DNA from 4 places in the Paenibacillus sp. EKM301P genome. Region 3 is predicted to be linked to each of the others. Evidence: riboswitches for the same ligand, from Rfam matches in the RefSeq annotation. Region 3 holds a riboswitch; each other region holds the start of a gene.
The links. Region 3 has a riboswitch for thiamine pyrophosphate ahead of tenA (thiaminase II). Riboswitches for the same ligand answer to the same signal wherever they lie in the genome.
Positions count from the first base shown of each region.

Region 1: linked by a shared signal. The riboswitch ahead of thiC (phosphomethylpyrimidine synthase ThiC) and the one ahead of tenA (thiaminase II) in region 3 are both predicted to bind thiamine pyrophosphate.
Region 2: linked by a shared signal. The riboswitch ahead of HFD99_RS16950 (thiamine phosphate synthase) and the one ahead of tenA (thiaminase II) in region 3 are both predicted to bind thiamine pyrophosphate.
Region 4: linked by a shared signal. The riboswitch ahead of HFD99_RS21960 (ABC transporter substrate-binding protein) and the one ahead of tenA (thiaminase II) in region 3 are both predicted to bind thiamine pyrophosphate.

Region 1 is NZ_JAALFM010000019.1:14,551-18,783, forward strand. It holds gene HFD99_RS23610 (alpha/beta hydrolase) at 1-405, opposite strand, end outside; gene HFD99_RS23615 (IclR family transcriptional regulator) at 704-1,447, shown strand; TPP riboswitch at 1,565-1,676, shown strand; gene thiC (phosphomethylpyrimidine synthase ThiC) at 1,864-3,708, shown strand; gene HFD99_RS23625 (hypothetical protein) at 3,917-4,069, opposite strand.
Region 2 is NZ_JAALFM010000006.1:297,217-301,449, forward strand. It holds gene HFD99_RS16935 (thiazole synthase) at 1-48, opposite strand, end outside; gene thiS (sulfur carrier protein ThiS) at 51-254, opposite strand; gene thiO (glycine oxidase ThiO) at 251-1,399, opposite strand; gene HFD99_RS16950 (thiamine phosphate synthase) at 1,457-2,050, opposite strand; TPP riboswitch at 2,367-2,475, opposite strand; gene HFD99_RS16955 (ABC-F family ATP-binding cassette domain-containing protein) at 2,561-4,114, opposite strand.
Region 3 is NZ_JAALFM010000005.1:98,599-102,831, forward strand. It holds gene HFD99_RS14340 (glycosyltransferase) at 1-372, opposite strand, end outside; gene HFD99_RS14345 (NAD-dependent malic enzyme) at 769-2,490, shown strand; TPP riboswitch at 2,560-2,662, shown strand; gene tenA (thiaminase II) at 2,795-3,484, shown strand; gene thiM (hydroxyethylthiazole kinase) at 3,510-4,233, shown strand, end outside.
Region 4 is NZ_JAALFM010000014.1:33,448-37,680, reverse strand. It holds gene HFD99_RS21965 (MTH1187 family thiamine-binding protein) at 1-273, opposite strand, end outside; gene HFD99_RS21960 (ABC transporter substrate-binding protein) at 692-1,735, opposite strand; TPP riboswitch at 1,931-2,040, opposite strand; gene HFD99_RS21955 (pyridoxamine 5'-phosphate oxidase family protein) at 2,310-2,744, shown strand; gene HFD99_RS21950 (bifunctional 2',3'-cyclic-nucleotide 2'-phosphodiesterase/3'-nucleotidase) at 2,963-4,233, shown strand, end outside.

The sequences.
Region 1 (4,233 bases), on a different contig from region 3:
CAGACTGTGGGCATAATGCGCCAGATCATACATAGGAATCCAGCTTTCTTCGCGATTAGCCCCGTAACCATGACTGAAAATAATGGTTTTCCGCGATTGATCCGCCGGGATATACCAGCCTTGTACGATACGGCTACCATCCTTGGCTGGGAAGCTGACATCTTCATAAGGCATGCCTTTGGCCTGCATCGGATTAGAGTACAAGGGTGCGACGGTGGGATTCGTAAGCACCCAGGCGATGTAAGCATGCAAGGCAATAAAGCAAAACAACAGAAAAAATACGACCGACAGCAGCAGAGCAATCACAACGTGCTTGAACCGCAGCATACGGGGATTAAAGAGTGGGGTGGACGGCTCCTGAACAGCGGTCTGTAGCTGAGCGTTGCGCTGGGATGTCGAAATCATGTAAGAGCCTCCTTATATAAAATTGATCTTCGAATCATAAAATTTAGGTATAATTCCACTTGAAAATAGTAGGGTATGTCCGTATAGATACCTATTATCGTATGATGGCTATTATCCAAAGTCAACGCCTGAACCGGAAAAGTAAAAATGATGCAAAGAATTGTCGATGTTTGTTCTTGTTCTGTAATATGGTTGTCACAAAAACATCGGTTTACAGTAGCCGCGACTATTCTATATAATTTATGTAACCATGTTTCATAGTGTGAAACGAATATGGATACAAGAGGAGCGGTTCACGATGGAAGACCGTAAATTAACCGTCCGCGCTGTAGAGCGTGCACTTGATATACTGCTGTGTTTTACCGCAGAATCTGATCTTGGTCTAACGGAGATTGCCTCCCAAATTGGTCTACATAAAAGCACTGTTCATCGTCTTTTGACTACGCTGGAGGATCGGGGATTTGTCGTTCGGAATGCCGAAACGGAAAAATATAGGCTTGGTTTTCGCATATGGGAGCTGTCCACGCATCTGTCCCAAAGCGATGAGCCGGCGGTGTTGTTACAGCCTGCAATGGAAGGACTGCGTGATCGCTTAGGGGAAACGGTCAGCTTGTACCTGCGGGATGGAAGCATGCGTATTCGCATACAAGCCGTGCAGAGCAATCAGGCGATCCGCAGGGTTGCGCCTGTGGGTGCGCGTATGCCGCTGGCTGTGGGAGCCTCCAGCAAGGTGCTGGCGGCCTTTATGCCACCGCAGGAGCTGGAGGTATTGCTAAGCAGTGAAGAATGGCCACCTTCGGTAGACCCGGAGGTTTATAAAGCCCAGCTGCAGGACATTCGTGAGAAGGGCTATGCGACCAGCTATGAAGAACGTGAGCCAGGAGCTGCGGCTGTGGCCGCGCCTATTGTGAACCGAAAGGGACAGGTCACGGCGGCTTTATCTGTATCCGGCCCGGTCAGTCGACTTGCGCCCGAGACGCTGCATGAGTTTGCACCGATTTTGATCGAAGCAGCCAAGGAAATGGGGCTTATGCTTCCGTGACAGTAATCAATACAAAAGGAAATCATACAAGGGTTGCCAAAGCTATAAATTTAAAGTAGTCTGATAGAGATGGCGGGATGTTTGTTATAGCCGCCAATTCATGTGAATAGAAATTATCACAGTTACTGGGGGAGCCTGTAATGCGGGCTGAGATGGAATCAGGCAAGATTCCGGACCCTTTGCACCTGATCTGGATCATACCAGCGTAGGGAAGTAATCGGCCATTGAAATGTATACGCAGCTGCTGTCTACGGCCGCGCATTGGAATATGATTATTCCACGTGCGATCGGTTTGGATAGCTGTCTCGTTTGATTAGCCGGTTCCCTAGGGAACCGGCTTTTTTGCATAGATCAGCGCCACCCTGGGAATGGTTCCGGATCGGTGTGTCATTTCAACGATACGGGAGGAATGGATCATGAAACCGACAGAAACAAAAGGAACAAAAGAAACAGGAATGAAATCAGCAGATGCAGGATTGGCGGGAATAATAGAAGTAGAGGGAGAGAAGGCCAAAGCGGAGCAAGCCAGTGGGCTAAAGCCCTTTCCGGGGAGCCGTAAGGTGTATATTCAAGGTTCTCGGCCGGATATTGCTGTGCCTGAGCGTGAAATCGCGCTACAACCCACACATACGCCGCAGGGCACCGAGCATCATGAGCCACTGCGTGTGTATGATACCAGCGGTCCGATGACGGACGAAGCCTACCAGGTCGATATCCGTCAGGGATTGCCACCATTACGGCGAGCTTGGGCACTGGAACGGGGGGATGTGGAGGCTTATGAGGGCCGCGCCGTCAAGCCGGAGGATAATGGACTGAAACCCGGCTCCAAACGGGAGACAGTGGAATTTCCCGGCGTGACCAACCGTCCGCTACGGGCTTCGCAAGGGCGTACTGTGACGCAAATGCACTATGCGCGGCAAGGGATCATTACGCCTGAAATGGAATTTGCGGCGATCCGCGAAGGTGTAGAGCCCGAGTTTGTACGACAGGAGCTGGCGGCTGGACGAGCTATTTTACCTTCAAATATCAATCACCCGGAAAGCGAGCCCATGGTCATTGGACGCCATTTTCACGTAAAGATCAATGCGAACATTGGGAATTCCGCAGTTACGTCCTCCATCGAGGAAGAAGTGGAGAAGATGACCTGGGCTGTGCGCTGGGGCTCAGACACCGTCATGGACCTGTCTACAGGCCGGAATATTCATACAACGCGCGAATGGATCATCAGGAATTCTCCCGTACCGATTGGAACGGTGCCGCTATATCAGGCACTGGAAAAGGTGAACGGCGAAGCTGAGAAGCTGACGTGGGAGCTGTATCGAGACACGCTGATTGAGCAGGCGGAGCAGGGAGTGGACTATTTTACAATCCATGCGGGTGTATTGCTGCGATATATACCGATGACGGCGAATAGAATGACGGGAATTGTATCCCGGGGCGGGTCGATCATGGCAGCCTGGTGCCTTGCACACCATCAGGAGAATTTTTTGTATACGCATTTTGAAGAAATCTGTGAAATTATGAAAGCCTACGATGTGGCCTTTTCTCTCGGGGATGGTCTGCGTCCAGGGAGTATCTATGATGCGAATGATGAAGCACAATTTGCAGAGCTGGAGACGTTGGGCGAGCTCACGCAAATTGCATGGAAGCATGATGTCCAGGTCATGATTGAAGGGCCAGGACATGTCCCTATGCACAAAATCAAGGAGAATGTGGATTTACAAATGGAGATTTGTAAGGAAGCCCCCTTTTATACTTTAGGGCCGCTGACGACGGATATCGCACCAGGATATGATCATATTACCTCAGCTATCGGGGCAGCCATGATCGGTTGGTTCGGGACGTCCATGCTGTGCTACGTTACGCCGAAGGAGCACTTGGGTCTGCCGAACAAAGATGATGTCCGCGAAGGAGTTATTACCTACAAAATTGCCGCGCATGCTGCCGATCTGGCGAAGGGTCATCCGCGGGCACAGCAGCGGGACGATGCTTTGTCCAAGGCGCGTTTTGAATTCCGCTGGCGCGATCAGTTCAATCTCTCGCTTGACCCTGAGCGGGCATTGTCCTACCATGATGAAACGCTACCAGCAGAGGGGGCCAAGGAAGCCCACTTTTGCTCGATGTGCGGTCCCAAGTTTTGCAGTATGCGTATCACGCAGGACATTCGTGCCTATGCGGCCGATAAGGGACTGAATACTGAGGAAGCCGTTGCCGCCGGGATGCGAGAGAAGGCAGAGCAGTATCGGGAAGCTGGGCAGTAAAAATCGGTAGCGATACAAAAGTCAATCAACTGGGAAGCCTCAACGAAAAGTACAGTTAAGCTCGTCAGAGGTTTATTTCCATAAACGTATGAGTTTAGGTTTAGAAACGCGTGAGTAACAAAAAGCCGTGGTTCTCTACAGTCGATGTAGAAAACTACGGCTTTTCAGCTTATGTAAAGCGGGATCATGCTACCGGATTAACGGAGCTTTATTTTTTACCCATTTTTTCATTCAAAATGTCCTGAAAGCTGAGCTTCTTCTCCGAGCTGTCTTCTTTCTTCTGCATACTCACCGCGTTGGCACGTTGGTATTGGTGGTGAAAAGGCATCAGGGTGTGGACAGTTAAGTTCATTGTATTCATGTGGTCATTCCTCCAATTCCATTTTGTCAAATTCAGATTGAGTTGCTTAGGACGTCTGTATAGGACTATGTATATGTACTTGATGTCGTAATGCCGTGTAGGTTGCTTGGTAATGTTTCAATCATTATACCCGCATTTATCCAAAGTAAAACGCTTTTGACATA
Region 2 (4,233 bases), on a different contig from region 3:
TCCCAGCAACAGCCTTGAGGTAAAAGATGCTTTTCCAATGGTTAACATGATCAACCGCCTCCTACAAAATGTACGATTTCTAGGCAATCTCCATCCTTAAGTACCGTCTCATGATGATCTTCACGGGTCAATATATGCCGATTCAGCTCTACCACTACGGTTTTCACCTTTAAATCAAGTTCATGCAGCAATTGATCCACATGAGTGATTCGATTAGAAATGGTCATGTTCTGTCCGTTAATGATCAGCTTCATAAGCTTTCCTCCTTGAGGAGTTCAGAAGAAAATTTGCTTATTCCAAGTCCAGCCGCATCAGCCCCTTTAAGCATAGCTGCCATCGCTCGCCCAGTCGCATCACTAAGCAAGACACCGTTACGATAATGCCCGACTGCAGCATAGACGCCCTCTACTCCAGGAACAGGGCCAATGAAAGGACGCTCCGCAGCTGCCTGTGGACGTAAGCCCGCCCAAGCACGTATAAAAGAAGCTTCTTGTACACGCGGCAACCAGGCAGATGCACGTGCTAACAGTCCTTTTAAGCCTCCTACGGTCACCTCTTTGTCATATTGATGTGGAAGACTCGTAGCCCCAATCCAAAGCTCGTTATTCTGTTTAGGCACGAGGTAAACATCGTCGGCATAAATGGTATAATCCAACGGATGGTCCTTCAAGGAGACTGCTACCACTTCACCCTTGACTGGATAAAGAGGATAATCAAATCCAATTTGTACTAGCAATTTCAAGCTGTCCAAGCCTGCGGCAATCACGACCTGATCGCAGGAAAAAAATCCACTATCCGTTCGCACACCGCAAACTCGGCCGTCCTGTATGATCAGTTCCTCGGCATGAGTTCCAGACCATATTGTTGCTCCCAGCACCGCAGCTGCCCCTGCATAAGCACGGCAAAGCTGAACAGGGGCCACTTGTGTCTCCTTTGATCGGTATATAGCCCCAATTACTTGATCTGCCAAGCCCGGAATCCGTCGAGCCAATTCCCTGGCATCCCACCAAATAGGGCTATCATCCTCTCGGATATTCGCAGCATTCCAGCGCCTTTGGCCCTCTGTTTCTGAACGAAAAGGGGTCACAAAACCTTCGGTACGAAAATCCACTGAAATACCCGATAAACGCTCCAAATCACAGACAAGGTCAGGGAATGCATCTCGACTTGCGCGAGCAAATCGTGCCAGCTCAAGGTCTGAGAACTCTTCACTTTCCGCTGCCAGCATTCCCGCCGCTGCTCCTGATGCTCCCTCACCGGGGATACATCGTTCCAGCATAATTGTACTTCGTCCCTCCTTAGCCACATGATAAGCAATGGCACTGCCGATCACACCCCCGCCTATGACCAAGCATTCTGCGTGTCCTATTGCTTTTTTCTCTGTATGTGTCTTTGACATATGTTCCGTGTCTCCTCTCCGGTGAGCATTCTGCTTTCCCTTCGTCTCGTTTTCTTGCTACAGGTCGTGAACTACAAGATCTACCATTCGCCTATATTCCATCGCTGCTGCAACGGGTGACTCTGCTTCCCATATACCAGACATCACCGCAATTCCGCTTGCTCCGGCATGATAGAGCTCTGGAACATGATGAGGTTGTATGCCTCCCAACGCTATCACCGGAATGGCCGACAATCTGCAAATGCGTTCAAGCTGTGCTACACCCCGCGGTACAAGACCGGCCTTACAATAGGTCTCATATACATGACCAAATAGTACATAGTCTGCTCCCCCCTGCTCAGCGGTCTGCACCTCCTCCAAGGAATGTACAGACACTCCACAGCGTGTACCCACTGGAAGCAGACTTTTCGCATCCATCACAGATAACCCATTAGCAGGTAGCTGGACAGCTCTTGCCAAGGTAAGTAAAGCTACGTCCATACGGTCATTTACTACAATTTGCTGCAAAGGAACTTCCTGCTCGATCATGCTACGAGTCAAAGAAAGCAAAGCAGAGGCACCCTTCTGTTTCGAACGTGCGTGTACATAATGAATATAAGGACAAATAGCGGCAGCCACTTTGGGTACATCCACACAGGAGACACTTTCCATCGTAATTACGTGTAATTCGATCTCATTTTCACCTCACTTGGACTAAAAAATATAAAATAATCGTATAAGCTGAACTATATTGTTGCAGCTCCCTATTGGGTAATATCATACGGAGCCAGCCACATGTAACAGCAATAATGAAAGGAGATCATTTGTAAATCCGTCTACGGAAGCTCGAACAAATGAAGATGAACGAAACGCAAAAAGCCACTTCCCAGAGGAAGTGGCTTGACAAACGTTCAAAATCGAACGGACTATTATATCCGTAAACGTATATCGTTCCCTGTGCAAACAAAAGTAAAGAGCTACTACCTTGTTTGTACAGTACTCACTTCCCTACGCTGGCATAACCCAGATCAGGTACAAAGGGTCCGAAATCCATTTATTTCGTCTCAGCCGCATGGGCGGCTCCCCTAGTGTAACTATTTTATTGTATCAGCTAAAGATAGCTTAGCATATTTTCCTAATTCTGCAAACCCCACCTTGTGTTAAATCTGTCAGAACTGGATTTTAGTTAACTTTACTAGACCACTCTTCTACATTCCACGTTTTGGTTACCCAATCCTCGTAAAAGTCCGGTTCGTGGGATACAAGCAATACGGTCCCTTTGTATTCCTTCAAAGCGCGTTTGAGTTCATCCTTTGCTTTGACATCCAAGTGGTTGGTAGGCTCATCAAACAGTACCCAGTTGCTCTCACGCATTAACAGTTTACAAAGGCGGACTTTAGCCTGTTCTCCACCACTAAGCGCAGACAAAGGCCGGGTGATATGCTCATTCTTCAAACCACAGCGCGCCAAATGCGCTCGTACTTCATGCTGATTCAAATGCGGAAATTCATTCCATACATCGTCAATCGGTGTAATTTTCTCCGCCTTTACTTCCTGTTCAAAATAAGCAGGCTGCAAGAAATCCCCTTGATAGGTTTTTCCGCTGATTGGAGGTATTTTCCCAAGAATGGTTTTGAGCAACGTAGACTTACCAACACCATTACAGCCAACAATTGCGATCTTTTCGCCACGTTCGATCGTCATGGACATTTTAGGCAAAAGAGCATGAGTGTAGCCAATTTCAAAATCAATACCCTCAAAAACCGTTTTCCCGCTCGCACGGGCTTCTTTGAACTGAAAGGTTGGCTTTGCAGCTTCTTCAGGCTTATCAATACGTTCGATCCGATCAAGCTGCTTTTCACGGCTTTTTGCACGGCCTGATGTAGATGCGCGCGCTTTATTGCGCTGAATAAAATCTTCCTGTTTCTTAATATATTCCTGCTGCTTCTCATATGCATCAATATGCTGTGCTTTGTTCAGATCCGCCATTTCAAGAAACTTTTCATAGTTAGCTGAATAGCGGGTCATCTTAGCAAATTCAAGATGGTAGATTACATTAACGACTTGGTTCATAAATTCAGTATCATGTGAGATGAGGATAAAAGCATAGGGATAATCCTTCAAATATCGCGTAAGCCATTCTATATGCTCCACATCCAAATAGTTGGTAGGCTCATCCAGCAGCAATACATTCGGCTTTTCCAACAGCAACTTAGCAAGAAGCACCTTTGTCCGTTGCCCACCACTAAGTGCTGCTACATCCCGATCCAGTCCGATGGCAGAGAGACCTAATCCATTCGCCATTTCTTCAACCTTCACATCAATGAGGTAAAAATCCCCCATATCCAATTGCTCTTGAATTTCTCCCATCTGTTCCAGCAAGACTTCCAACTCTTCGGGAGAAGCCTCTCCCATTTTGTCTGTAATTTGCATCATTTCCTTTTCTAGTTCCAACAAAGGAAGAAAAGCGTCTTTTAATACATCACGTACTGTTTTGCCCGGCGTCAGCTTGGTGTGCTGATCCAGATAGCCATAACGTACACGTGGAGTCCATTCCACTTTGCCTTCATCTTTAAGCAATTTTCCAGTCAGAATGTTCATGAGTGTCGATTTACCAACACCATTAGCTCCTACCAATCCTACACGTTCCCCCGCAAGTAATCGAAAGGAAACATTTTTAAATAATGCACGGTCCCCAAAGTTGTGGGATACATTTTCTACAGTCAATAAACTCATAAGCTGTTTTTGGCTCCTTATTGTCATCGGCACTGCCGAGTGTTCTTATTTCATCAATCTTTCGTTTCTTTCAAAGCTTTATTGTAGCACATTCGGCACCCTTATCGGAACATTGAAAA
Region 3 (4,233 bases):
TTGGCTTTTAGTCGAATACTCGGGATAGAGCAAGCTTTGTATTTCAGAAAGTATTTCTTCGGTATCATTGGCTTGCCAAAATAGCAGACGCAATCGGCCTACTCCGATAATCTGCACCATATGCTGATCACTGAACGGAAAGGTTACATCCGTCACCAATAGCAATGGCATTTGCGGAAATTGGCTACGGATCTGATTAGCTTTCCGCACGGCTTGCCCCGGCTCCCTATAATCTATCAGGCAGCAACTTGCGCCCTCGTAGACTGAAGCTTCCTCCGTGTCCTCGCACTGTATATATTGGTAAAAACAAATCACATTGGGATAATCAATAGCCCTGTTGTTATCGCTAAAAATGGCTATAGGTCCCTGCACACAAACCTCTCCTTTTCCTCCGAATAATTCTATTTTGTTGAAAAAGAATTAAAAATGTTTGCTTAGTAAGATTAAATTAATGTCCAAATACTTCATATTTTCTTAACAAAATAGCTCACATCCCTTGATATATAAGCATTCAAGAGAAGAAAAACTAATTTTCATATTTGATAAAAACAGAGCATTTAGACCCGATTCATTAGGACTATTACTATACGAATTACAAGGTGAATCCGAAAACAAAATTAGTTCTATAGGATTAATAAAAAGATACACATATGGTCATTTTGTCATAGATTGATAGGCGAATAAAACCAATTTGTACGTCCATACTATGGACAACATGTCATTTTCATCATGAATAATTATCAAAATATAGGGAAAGAAGGTATTTTTATGGAAGCATTTCATGTCAATCGTGATGGGTCATTATCTACTCCCTTACGAGGAAAGGACGTCCTAGCAAACCCTCTTTTGAACAAAGGGGTGGCATTTACAGAAGAAGAACGCAAAGAACTGGGCTTGGAAGGAATTCTTCCTCCCACTGTCCTTTCATTGGAAAAACAGAGCGTTCGGGCATATCAGCAATTCCTGGCACAACCCACCATGCTGCGTAAAAATGCTTCACTTAACGACCTTCATAACCGGAATGTCGTGCTTTACTATCGGCTGCTAACCGACCATTTGAGTGAAATGCTGCCCGTAGTCTACACACCGACTGTAGGAACCGCCATTCAAGAATACAGCCATGAGTACAACCGTCCCGGGGGCGTATATTTATCAATAGATCATCCGAACGGTATCGGACAGGCGTTCTATAATTCCGGATTGCGTAGTGAGGATGTTGACCTTATCGTCGTGACGGATTCAGAAAGTATTTTGGGAATTGGTGACTGGGGTGTCGGGGGAATTAACATTGCTATTGGCAAACTTGCTGTATATACAGCTGCGGCAGGTATTCATCCCGGGCGGGTGCTGCCCATTGTACTGGATGTCGGCACGAATAACGAGAAGCTGCTGAATGATCCGCTATACATCGGAAACCGCCATAAACGAGTTCGCGGAGAAGCCTATCATCAATTTATTGATACCTTTATCAGCAAAACGTTAACACAATTCCCGAAAGCGCTTTTGCATTGGGAGGATGTGGGCAGCGTGAACGCACGCCACATTATAGGGAAATACGGTCAAAACATTCTCACCTTCAATGATGACATCCAGGGCACAGGAGCAGTCACATTAGCTGCGATTGTTTCGGCGGTAGGTGTCACCAAAATTCCGCTACGTGAACAAAAAATACTTGTCTTTGGTCCAGGGGCAGCAGGAATCGGTAACGCCGACCAAATACGGAGCGCTATGATCGAGGACGGGCTTCCTGCAGAAGATTCTTTCAGGTCGTTTTGGGCCTTTGATTATCGCGGGCTATTAACGGACGATATGGAAGATGTACTCGATTATCAGAAACCATATGTGCGTAAAAAGGAAGAAATCAGCTCATGGGCCCGATCGGAAGACGGCAAAATACCGTTGTTGGAGGTCATCCGTCAGGTAAAACCTACAATCTTAATTGGGACTTCCGGTGTAGCGGGTGCCTTTTCTGAAGAGATTATCAAGGAAATGGCAAAGCATGTGGAACGCCCGATCATTATGCCCATGTCCAATCCTACCAATCTGGCTGAAGCGGTACCCGAGGATTTGATACGATGGACTGATGGCAAAGCATTGATTGCTACGGGAAGTCCCTTTGAGCCCGTCACCTATAACGGTACGAAATTTGAAATTGGTCAGGCGAACAATGCCTTTGTTTTCCCGGGACTGGGTCTAGGCGCAATTGTGGTCAAGGCCAAACGAATCACTCCTTCCATGTTTACCGCAGCAGCTGATGCCGTTGCCAACGCCGTAGATTCGAATGAACTTGGCGGCGCACTGCTGCCCCATATTCGAAAATTACGTGATGTTTCGTTTGCGGTTGCGGTTGCGGTAGCAAAGGCCGCAATTCAGGATCAGGTAGCTCAGGCACACCTTCCAAATATTGAGCAAGCCATTCGGGATGCAATGTGGAAACCGGAATATGTGAGGGTCAAAGCCGTGGAAAGTGTAATCCAACACCCTCACTAATCCTTCACTAGGCATAAGCAGTTTGACATAACATAGGAACGAATGTACAGTATTAGTCAAAAGAATAGGAAAGTCCACTAGGGGAGCCATTATGGCTGAGACAAGAATGAATCTTGGACCCTTTGAACCTGATCTAGTTCGTACTAGCGTAGGAAAGTGGAGCCTTCTATATAGGGTTTCAGGCGTTTTTGCGCATTGAACCTATGTTGAAGCCGCTCCAGTTTTCGGGGCGGCTTTTTGGCATTGTTCCGAGAATTGTATCTTACGGGACTTCTTATTCTCCATTTTTGTTGGAGGTGGGGAAATGAGTTTTTCGCAAGAGCTCCGTCAGCAGGCGGATGGCATTTTTCAAGCCATTTATGAGCATCCCTTTGTGAGAGGTATTGCTGAAGGAAATTTAACAAGGGAACAGCTGATTCACTATGTAAAACAAGACTTTGAATATTTGAACGCCTACATGCGGATTTACGGCATCGCAATCTCCAAAAGCACGAGCCGGGAGGATATGGCTGTATTTAACGAACAGATCTCTTTTATTCTCAACAGCGAGGTTCATCCGCATCAAAATTTTTGTGCTATCGCAGGTGTCACCTATGAAGAGATGCAGGGATATCCACTCGCTCCGTCCGCTCATCATTATATCCGCCATATGCTGACCGTCGCACATGAGGGTAGTCTTGGGGAAATCATGGCCGTGCTGCTACCATGTCCATGGACATATCTTGAAATTGGACGCAGGCTAATGGATGAGGTAAGACCAGACGAGTCTCATCCGTTCTATGAGTGGATTTGCTTCTATGGCAACCAAATTGAAGATGTAACCTTCAAATATCGAGAGCGTGTGGATGCTTGGGCGAAAGTCGCCACGGCTGCCGAGCGAGAGCGGATGATTGAGCATTTTATGCTAAGCTGCCAGCTGGAATATATGTTCTGGGATATGGCTTATAAGCAGGAACAATGGCCCGTCCAGATGCGCGCTACGGTCTTGGAATAATCAGTATAGATGAGAGAGGATAAACATGATGAATATATGGGAACAAAGTTATTCGGCGCTCCTGACAAAGGTACAAAACAGCAACCCCCTCGTTCATAATATAACCAATGTGGTGGTCACCAACTTTACAGCCAACGGCCTATATGCACTAGGGGCTTCCCCGGTGATGGCTTATGCACCCGAGGAAGTAGCAGATATGGCCAAAATAGCGGGCGCCGTCGTGTTAAATATCGGTACGCTAAACCGTGAGCTGGTGGATGCCATGATCCTTGCTGGACAATCGGCGAATGCTCACGGTGTTCCAGTTCTGTTAGATCCGGTCGGTGCAGGAGCGACTAGCTTTAGAACCGAGTCAGCACTGCGAATCCTAAACGAGGTTAACATCTCACTAGTACGAGGCAATGCAGCCGAAGTCGCTCATCTGATCGGAGAAGCCCGAGAAATTAAAGGGGTAGATGCAGGCGACAGTGCTGACAGCAGTAATGTCGATCTGGCAGTTCGGGCTGCGCAAACGCTCCATACCATGGTTGTCATCACTGGAAAAGAGGACGTCATCACCGATGGGGTTGAAGTACGATTGATTAGTGGCGGAGACGCGCTGCTTACGAAGGTAACCGGAACAGGCTGCCTGCTGACCTCTGTGTTGGGTGCCTTTGCAGCAGTTGAACCCAACCTGCTGCTCGCAGGCACAGCAGGTTTGGCATTTTACGGTGCAGCAGCTTCTCGAGCCGCAGCGCATACCGCAAAGC
Region 4 (4,233 bases), on a different contig from region 3:
CAGCTTGTTCATGCTGATACCCTGTGGGTTATGTGCAATTTTGATCTGTGAAATGACGCTGGGACTTCCAGCTTCCGTCAAAGCCTCGTGCATTTCTTTAACCACTTTCAGCAACTCGTCGAGCTCGCCCTCCATGGTCGTATCCAATGGATTCACCTGATGTTTGACACCGGAACGCTGGATGACCTCAATCGCCTTGTCTACATAGGGGTAAGAGTCTTCGTTATTAGGTGTTTTAGGGATTACTTGAATGCTGAGCAGTGTATTAGCCATGTGAATTTCACCTGTCCTTTATTGGAGTGTTAGTAAAAAAGATATGGTGGTTTAAGGTGGGGAGACCGCTTCGCTTCTTCAGATTCAAATGAACCGCTCCGCTACCAACCGCCTTAAAAGCAACTTAGTTTTAAAGCTAGGTTGTACAGTATTTTGTACGGTATTTTCTACATAAGCGCACCTGTTTTTGCGCTTAGATACTATGAGACTAGAGAAATAAACCAAGTGGAACGAGAACGAATTGGACGGAATGGTGCTGTACAAGCAAAACGGTCGCTTTTGTCCCCGGATTTCTACCCTGCTGAGGGCTTTATTCGAGAAATCCGGGGGCGGTGGCGATGGGAAGCATCATCCGTCCGCGTAGTGGCGCTTCGTTCACTTCTCTAGTCCAGTCTTATTTAGCGTTTTAACAAAATGATCAACGCTTGGGCAAGAAGTCGTTTGTGAAGGCCTTATCGACTTCCAAAGGTTTGCTGAGCAGCTTGCGTTCATACATCCAATCCGAGTAGTTTTGCCATACCTCTGCTTTTTGTAAACCCCATTGCGTGGCATCGTCCTGATAACGCGGGCTTAGCCATTTTTGGCTAGCAAGTACCAGTTTTTTGTCCAGCTCTGGCACAGCTTTAGTTAAGATATTCGCCGCTTCTTCTGGATGGGCGATAGTGTATTCATAGCCTTGTGCAGTAGCGTCCATGAACGCTTTGACTAGGTCAGGATCGTTTTTTATCGTCTGTTCATTGCTCACAATTACAGGTGTATAGTAATCGAGACTTTTGGAATAATCTTTTACATACAGCATATCCAAGGGCTCGCCTCGAAGCTCGGCCTCAATCCCGGTCCATGCGTAGAAAATCCAGGCAAAGTCAATATCCCGCTTCACGGCTGTAAAATAGTCTGCATTGCCCATATTGACGATTTTCACTTTGCTCACATCACCTTGGTCTGAATCCATGATGGATTTCATGACCGCTTCTTCTACAGGAGAACCCCAGCCGCCGTAGCTTTTACCCTCGAAATCTTTCGGGCTTTTAATTCCGCGGTCTACCGGAGCTGCGAAGCCAGAGGTGTTATGCTGAATCACCGCAGCGATGGATACGAGCGGTACGCCTTGGATACGAGCCTGAGTGACGCCTTCTTGATAGCTGATACCAAAAGGTGCAGCATTCGAAGCAACCATTTGGTCGGCTCCGCCTGAACCTGGTTGAACAATTTGGACATTCAAGCCTGCTTTTTCGTAAAATCCTTTGTCCTTGGCGACATAGAGTCCCGTGTGATTCGTATTGGGTGTCCAGTCGAGCACGACTTTAACATCTTTGAGCCCCTTTGCCGAGGTAGACGTTGAAGTGTCGGCAGCAGGAACCTCCTTTTGAGATGTAGGGGGATTGCCGCCGCAAGCGGTCAGAGTCATAGCCATGAGCCACAGACTGATCAGACCCAGGCTTAACATTTTCATGCGCTTCATCGTTGTGTTCTCTCCTTTTTAATTACCCGTTATCCGTCCAATCAGACAGTTTATATTCCCCATTTTCACAAAAATCACATCTGCCGGAAGCAATCTTTCCAACAACTTTATCTTCAACAAAAAAAGCGTCCCGAGATTCCGGGACGCTTGCGCTTGTATATACCAAAGTAAGGGATGTCCTGTTTTAATAAAAGGCACATCTTGCTTAAGCATTCCTACGCTGGCATTACCCAGATCAGGTTGTAAGGGTCAGTGTCTTGGGACACACTCTCAGCCGGCCGATTCCAGCACCCCTGGCATTGTATGGTTTAATGGGTTCGTTTATTCGGGTTTACTACGACGATTATATGCCTTGAAAGCAGGTCTGTCCAGCCTTGAGGGAGCGCTCACGGTTCATTTGTCGAACGACAGGGTACACTTTTACTGTGAGCTTTGATCTGAAAATGGACATGAATCATTCAGATCTGTTTCGGTCATGTTATTTTCAGAACAGCTACACTGTATGTTTAGGAGAGCTGGTGCCAAGTGGCATAGCCCTATAGAATTCTAATTCGTAAAAAGGAGTTGTTGTACTGTGGGTAAAACGGAGACACTGGATCGCAGTCAGCTGGAACAAGCCATTGTGAAGGCTTTGGATAACAACAAATTTTGCTCGTTAGGTACGGTTGAGGGCGGAAAACCGAAAGTACGCTATATGGCCCTTTTTAACGATGGAATGAACATTCATCTGGCGACGGATCGCAAAACACATAAAGTGGATGAGCTAAAGGACAATCCGAATGCTTATCTGTTGCTGGGCTATGAAGTGGGTGGCACGAAGGAAGTCTTGGAAGTGGAGGCTACCGTCCAGATTACAGCTGATGAGGGGTTACGCAAACAAGTGTGGAATGATTCTCTGAAAAAATGGTTTTCCGGACCAGATGATCCCGATTATGTCATCTTAGACGTCAATCCGACTCGTATTGAGTACGTGGGTCAACAAACGGAGCGCCAGGTGTGGACGAAATAGAAACAATATAAACGAACAAGCCAGTAAATTTCCAACTTTTTCAGGAGATTTATTGGCTTTTTTTATACGCAAAATAATTATTTTTTCATAAATATTTTAAGCAAATGACTACTCTTTTGTCTGGCGTTGGATTAAAATAGGAATGGTGGGTTCAAAGCTTACATATATGTGCAAAAGTATGTATATGAGGCATACACCTTAATGAGGAGGGGTATATTTTGTTATTTCGTAAAAATTGGTTTAAAGGGTTTACAGCAGCAGTTGTAGCTTGTAGCCTACTGGTGTTTTCAGCCGCTCCATCCTGGGCAGCTAGCAATTCTCGCGATAGCGCTACGGTGAATTTGCGGATCATGGAGACAACGGATATTCATGGAGCGCTCATGAATTATGATTATTATTCGGACAAAGAAACCAACGAATATGGCTTGATTAGGACAGCAAGCTTGATCCAACAAGCGCGTAGTGAAACAAGAAACAGCATGCTGTTCGATAACGGTGATTTGCTGCAGGGCAATCCATTAGACGATTATATGGCCCGCAACAAAACCTTTGAGAAAGAAGGCGGTGTTCATCCGGTCTATAAGATGATGAACTTGATGGGCTATGATGCGGCTACTGTCGGCAACCACGAATTTAACTACGGTCTCGACTTTCTGGACAAATCGCTCAAGGGTGCTGATTTTCCTTACGTAAATGCGAACGTTTATGTTGATAAAGGGGGGCAAGCTACTAAAAATTATTTTACCCCTTATCAGATTCTTGATAAAACAGTAACAGATGAGAAAGGCGAAGAGCATACACTCAGAGTGGGTGTTATCGGTCTAGTAACACCTCAAATTATGCAGTGGGATGAAGCTAATTTGAAGGATAAGGTCGTTACAAAGGATATCGTGGAAACAGCCAAAAAGTTTATTCCACAAATGAAAACAGAAGGTGCTGACATTATTGTTGTGCTTGCACATACAGGCTATGAGGATGTGCCGCAAACACCAATGATGGAGAATGCCGTTAAGTATTTGAGCCAGGTGGACGGAATTAACGCGATTCTGTTTGGGCATGCTCATAAATCTTTCCCTGGCCCTGATTTTAAAGATATGAAGGGTGTAGATCTGGATAGAGGAACCATTAATGGCGTGCCGGCCGTGGAAGCTTCTTCATGGGGTAAGGATCTGGGGATTATTGACCTGAGCCTGGAAAAGAAGAAAGACGAGTGGAACGTAATCAACTCTCAGTCTCAAGTGCGTCCAGTTGTGAGTACTACCAATCAGTCTGTGCAGTTTACTCCTGAATTTAAACTGATTGATGCGATCAAAGAAGAGCATCAAGGAACGCTGGATTATGTTCGTCAACCTGTCGGAACAACGACTGCACCGATTACCAGCTATTTTGCATTAGTACAGGATGACCCGTCCATTCAAATTGTGACAAATGCACAGAAATGGTATGTTCAAAACCATCTTAAAGGAACCGAATACGAAAATCTTCCCGT